2 linked regions of the Pelobacter seleniigenes DSM 18267 genome follow. The protein of the gene in region 1 binds, or shares a complex with, the protein of each later gene. Links are inferred from orthologs where the notes say so. Each region holds a gene or a part of one and is shown on either strand. Other genes may lie near its edges.

Evidence for each region.
Region 2: the proteins of metK (region 1) and groL are in contact, whole or in part, in a cryo-EM structure (PDB 8P4O), measured with the Escherichia coli proteins. The link is inferred for Pelobacter seleniigenes DSM 18267 from one-to-one orthologs.

The regions. Positions count from the first base shown.
Region 1 is NZ_JOMG01000001.1:461,728-464,820, forward strand. Bases 109-2,939 are described here. They hold metK (methionine adenosyltransferase), read right to left. Parts: upstream 2,194-2,939; coding sequence 1,024-2,193; downstream 109-1,023. Other genes in these bases: N909_RS0102030 (carbon-nitrogen hydrolase), read left to right, coding at 109-905; ptsP (phosphoenolpyruvate--protein phosphotransferase), read right to left, coding at 2,376-2,939. In the rest of the region: N909_RS0102025 (agmatine deiminase family protein), read left to right, coding at 1-27; more of N909_RS0102030, read left to right, coding at 24-108; more of ptsP, read right to left, coding at 2,940-3,093. UniProt on the Escherichia coli protein: Catalyzes the formation of S-adenosylmethionine (AdoMet) from methionine and ATP.
Region 2 is NZ_JOMG01000002.1:2,043,893-2,046,815, forward strand. It holds groL (chaperonin GroEL), read left to right. Parts: upstream 1-604; coding sequence 605-2,242; downstream 2,243-2,923. Other genes in the region: N909_RS25905 (hypothetical protein), read left to right, coding at 1-42; groES (co-chaperone GroES), read left to right, coding at 193-483; N909_RS0112140 (thiamine biosynthesis protein), read right to left, coding at 2,390-2,923.

The DNA of each region.
Region 1 (3,093 bases):
CAGATCCCGAAAGGAGTTCTGAAATGAGAACCTTGCCCATCGGCCTCGTTCAGCACAGCTGCCAGGAAGACCGTCAGGCCAACATCGACAAAAGCCTCCAGGGAATTCGTCAGGCAGCAGCACAGGGCGCCCGGCTGGTTATTTTGCAGGAACTGCATTGCGGTCCCTATTTCTGTCAGACCGAAGATCCCGCGCTGTGCAATCTGGCAGAACCCATTCCCGGTCCGGCCACCGAGCAGTTCGGAGCGCTGGCCAAAGAGCTGAACCTGGTTCTGGTGCTCTCCCTGTTCGAAAAAAGAGCGGCCGGGGTCTATCACAACACCGCGGTGGTGTTAGAAAACGACGGCAGCATTGCCGGGAAATATCGCAAGATGCACATCCCGGACGATCCGGGCTACTACGAAAAATTCTATTTTACTCCCGGCGACCTCGGTTTCAACCCGATCCAGACCTCCCTCGGCAGGCTCGGGGTATTGGTCTGCTGGGATCAGTGGTATCCTGAAGCAGCCCGCCTGATGGCCCTGGCCGGAGCGGAAATCCTCATCTATCCGACGGCCATCGGTTTCGATCCGGCCGATTCCCAAGCAGAGCAACAGCGCCAGCGGGACGCCTGGATCACGATTCAGCGCAGCCACGCGGTTGCCAATGGGATCCCCGTGGTTGCGGTCAACCGGGTCGGTTTTGAAGCCGACCCCAGCGGCCAGACTGCCGGGGCCCGTTTTTGGGGTCACAGTTTCGTGGCCGGTGGACAAGGGGAAATCCTACTGCAGGCCGGTGATCAGGAAGACGTCCTGACCCTGGAACTCGATCTGGACCGAAGCGAACAGATCCGCCGGATCTGGCCGTTTTTGCGCGATCGCCGAATCGATGCCTATCAGGACATTTTGAAAAGAGTGCGGGATTAAAAGATTGAACAAGACAACCCCAAGGAGATCGTCTCCTTGGGGTTGCAAGTGTAGCAAAACCACGCTTTTGCGAAGTGTGTTTAGCAAAGACCAGGGCGGCCTTTGCCAATATCAATCATCACAACCCGGCGCGGGCCTTGATCGATTCGGCGCGATCAGTAACTTCCCAGGTAAAGCCTGGCAATTCCCGACCGAAATGGCCATAAGCGGCGGTCTGTCGATAAATCGGTTTGAGCAGGTCGAGCTGCTCGATGATGGCGGCCGGGCGCATATCGAACTCTTCCCGCACAATCCCGGCGATCGTATTGGACGGAATTTTGCCGGTCCCGAAGGTGTTGATCATCACCGACACCGGCTCAGCGACGCCGATGGCATAGGCCAACTGCACTTCACACTTCCGTGCCAGTCCGGCGGCAACGATATTTTTGGCAATATAACGGGCCATATACGAGGCGCTCCGGTCAACCTTGGAAGGGTCTTTGCCGCTGAACGCTCCGCCGCCATGTGAGCCGTGTCCGCCGTAGGTGTCGACAATGATTTTTCGCCCGGTCAGGCCGCAATCCCCCATCGGTCCGCCGACAACGAAGCGACCGGTCGGATTGATCAGGAAGCGGGTCTTGTCATCCAGCAGTTTAGCCGGCAGGGTCGGCTTGATCACCTCTTCGATAATCGCTTCCTGCAGCTGTTCATAGGTCACGTCCGGGTTATGCTGTGACGAGACAACGATGGTGTCGATACGGCTCGGTTTGTCATCGACGTATTGGACCGACACCTGGGATTTGCTGTCCGGCCGCAAAAAGGAAAGCTGACCGCTTTTGCGAACATCGGCGAGCCGTTTGGTCAATTTATGGGCGAAAGTAATCGGCATGGGCATCAGTTCCGGAGTCTCGTTGCAAGCGAACCCAAACATCAAGCCCTGGTCTCCGGCGCCCTGCTCTTTATAGAGACCCTCACCGGCGGTGACCCCTTGAGAGATATCCGGAGACTGCTGATCAATCGAGGTCATGACCGCGCAGGTCTCATAATCGAACCCCATGGCGGAATCGCAGTAGCCGATCTCCTTGATGGTCTGCCGCACAATAGCTGGCAGATCTGCATAGGCCGTCGTGGTAATTTCCCCGGCGATAAAAGCCATCCCGGTGGTCACCAAGGTTTCACAAGCCACGCGGGCATTCGGGTCCTGAGCCAGAATAGCATCAAGTACAGCATCGGAAATCTGATCGGCAACCTTGTCAGGATGTCCTTCGCTGACGGACTCCGAAGTAAAAAGAAAATCGGTCATGGCCATAGTGAATGTCCTCCTACTGACGTCTTAAAGTGTTAAAAACCTGCGGATACTAATGAGGTTAAGCCTCTTGAGTCAACCTTTTTTATATTCCTGGACCTGAAAATGATATCCGCTCATTTCAGATCGGTCAAAACCGGTCTGCTTCTGGCCGCTTGGCGATTTGATTTGATAGCAGCAACGGCTTAGATGATGGGGCGGTCAAAAATGTCCGGCAGCAGCTTGCGCATGTCTTCATCAATCTGGCAGGACACCTCTTTGCTGGTTGCCAGCTGCAGCAGTTTTTCCACCAGCAATTCACCATCGCGACGGGAAACTTGCCTTAACACCCGCTTAACCCGCGGTACGCAGGACGGATTCATAGACAGTTCATGAAAGCCGAGTCCGACCAGGACCATAGCGTAGAGCGGCTCACCAGCCATTTCTCCGCAAATACACACATGAATTCCGGCATTGTTGGCAGCATCGCAAGTCGCCTTCAGGGCCCGCAGGATGGCTGGATGCAGGGGGTCGTAAAGATAGGCAACATACTCATTCCCCCGATCCACGGCAAGGCAATACTGAATCAGATCATTGGTTCCGACGGAGAAGAAATCAACCTCCCGGGCCAGCAGCGGTGCAATCAATACAGCCGATGGCGTTTCAACCATGATACCAACTTCGAGATCGGGATCATATTTCAATCCTTCCTGCTCCAGTTCCACCGCCGCATCCCGCAGCATGCGTTTACAGGCCCTGATTTCCGCAACCCCGCTGATCATGGGAAACATGATACGGACCTTGCCGTAATGGGAGGCCCGCAGAATGGCCCGCAATTGAATCCTGAACAGGGTAACTTCCCGCAGAGAGAAACGAATCGCCCGCAGTCCCATGGCCGGATTACATTCATCAGCCAGATTCAAT
Region 2 (2,923 bases), on another replicon or contig:
CTTGACAATATTGGCGTGGCTATTATTATTACCCGTTGTTAGCACTCAAGCCATTCGAGTGCTAACAACGGGTTGAGACAACCGGCTCGTAGCGATGTCAGCCTCAGGCAGCTTCGCCTGGGCGCTTGTCGTTCGATTGAAAACTATAGCGGCCATTGGCCACATTAATGTAAGTGAAAGGAGAAATTCAGGATGAACATCAGACCGTTGCAAGATCGTATTATCGTGGAGCGTGTTGAAGAAGAGACCAAAACCGCAGGTGGTATCATTATTCCCGACACCGTCTCCAAAGAAAAGCCCCAGGAAGGTAAAGTGATCGCCGCAGGAAAAGGCAAAGTCACTGCTGAAGGTAAGGTTCTGCCCCTGGATGTCAAAGAGGGTGACCGCGTTCTGTTCGGCAAATACGCCGGCAGCGAAATCAAGATCGACGGCAAAGAATATCTGATCATGCGTGAAGACGATATTCTCGGAATCGTAGAATAAATATCAATTTCTGTCGATTGGGGCTGCCGCAGCGCTGGCGGCCTGACTCAAATCAAAAAAAGATCAGACAGATATTTAACCGAATCAGAACCGTCATAAGAAAACGGAGGATTTAAATACCATGGCAAAAGAGATTTTATTTTCCCAAGATGCACGCGCCAAGATTCTTGACGGCGTCAACACCCTCGCGGATGCGGTCAAAGTGACCCTGGGTCCCAAGGGCCGGAATGTTGTTATTGAAAAATCGTTCGGTGCGCCCCTGATCACCAAGGACGGCGTCACTGTCGCCAAAGAAATCGAACTGGAAGACAAGTTCGAAAACATGGGTGCCCAACTGGTTAAAGAAGTTGCTTCCAAAACGTCTGACGTCGCCGGTGACGGCACCACCACGGCAACTGTGCTGGCCCAAGCCATTTATCAGGAAGGCGTTAAACTGGTCACCGCCGGCCACAGCCCGATGGAAATCAAGCGCGGGATCGACAAAGCTGTGGTTGCTGCGGTTGAGGCCCTGCAGGGTTTGTCTAATCCTGTCCAGGACCACAAAGAGATCGCCCAGGTTGGCACCATCTCCGCCAACAGCGACGAAACCATCGGTAACATTATTGCCGAAGCAATGGAAAAAGTCGGCAAAGAAGGGGTTATCACCGTCGAAGAAGCCAAATCGATGGAAACCTCTCTTGAAACCGTTGAAGGGATGCAGTTTGACCGCGGTTATCTGTCACCCTACTTCGTGTCCGATGCAGAGCGGATGGAATGTGCTCTTGACGATCCGTTGATTCTTATCTACGACAAGAAAATCAGCACCATGAAAGACCTGCTGCCCGTGCTTGAGCCGGTCGCCAAGCAGGGCCGTCCGTTGCTGATCATCTCCGAAGATGTCGATGGCGAAGCGCTGGCAACCCTGGTTGTTAACAAACTGCGTGGGACCATCAACGTCTGCGCCGTTAAAGCTCCCGGCTTCGGCGATCGTCGCAAAGCAATGCTCGAAGATATCGCTGTTCTCACCGGCGGCCAGGTGATTTCGGAAGAAGTCGGCTTCAAACTGGAGAACGCAACCATCGATATGCTCGGAACTGCAAAGCGTGTTGTCGTTGACAAAGAAAACACCACCATTATCGACGGTGCCGGTGACGAAGTTGCCATCGAAGGCCGCGTTAAAGTGATTCGTGGCCAGATCGAAGAAACCAGCAGCGATTACGACCGTGAAAAACTGCAAGAGCGTCTTGCTAAACTGGTCGGCGGCGTTGCCGTGGTTAAAGTCGGTGCTGCAACTGAAACTGAAATGAAAGAGAAAAAAGCTCGGGTTGAAGATGCCCTGCACGCAACTCGCGCCGCAGTGGAAGAAGGCATCGTCCCTGGTGGCGGTGTTGCCCTGATCCGCTGCCTGCCGGCAGTCAAAAAGCTTGACCTCCCAGGCGAGCAGCAATTCGGTGTCCAACTGGTGCTGCGTGCCCTCGAAGCACCGCTGCGGCAGATTGCCAAGAACGCTGGCGTTGAAGGCGCTATCGTTGCCGACAAGGTGCTCAATGGTGAAAAAGCTTTCGGCTTTAACGCTGCATCTGACGAATACTGCGACATGCTCAAAGCCGGGATCATTGATCCGACCAAAGTGACCCGCAGTGCCCTGCAAAACGCTGCTTCGGTTGCCGGTCTGATGCTGACCACCGAAGCCATGATCGCTGACAAGCCGGAAGAACATGCTGCACCGGCAATGCCTGGCGGCATGGGTGGCATGGGCGGCATGGGCGGCATGATGTAATTCAGCCGGTCAACGCCTGAACCTCGAAGCCCTGTCGGAGAATTCCGACAGGGCTTTTTTTATACGATCAACTAAATTTGACGTAGAGTTGTGTCCCGGAGGCTATTGGGATCGTTGCGGCGCTGTCCCTATCGGGGGCCGGATTGATTAACAGAGAATATATAATTGAGACTGTTCTCGCGGTAGCGGCTTGACCAGCAGGACCTCTTCGCCGGCGTCCGTCAGGCAGAGGACGGCAACACTGTTTTCCTCTTTGCCTTTTCCGTAAGAGGCCACAATGGCCGCCGCCGTACTCAGTGCGGCACTGTCCGCCGGACCGCTGACCAGGCCGAGGGGGCCGCTGAAATCTTTGCAGCGCAGTTTGCTGTGCTCAGGTTTGGCCAACGCCTGCAGGCGGTCATTGTCTGCTTGATTACGCCCCAGAATCAGCTTGACCGTTTCCGTCAGCCGAAACTGGCGGCCGGCTTTGAGCAGCTCGACATCATTAACCGTTGCCGTGGGATCATGTTCAAGCAGGTCGCGCAGCTGGTTGGAAAAACCCTCTTCAGTCAGCAGGCAGCCGCCGGCCGAAGGCGGGTAATTGTGATATCCCCATTCTTTAGCCAGTGCCTGCTGTCGCTTGCGCGACCGGCCCTGGATATCCAGCAGTTGCTCCCGGTCGACCAGTCCTTCCCGTTCCAT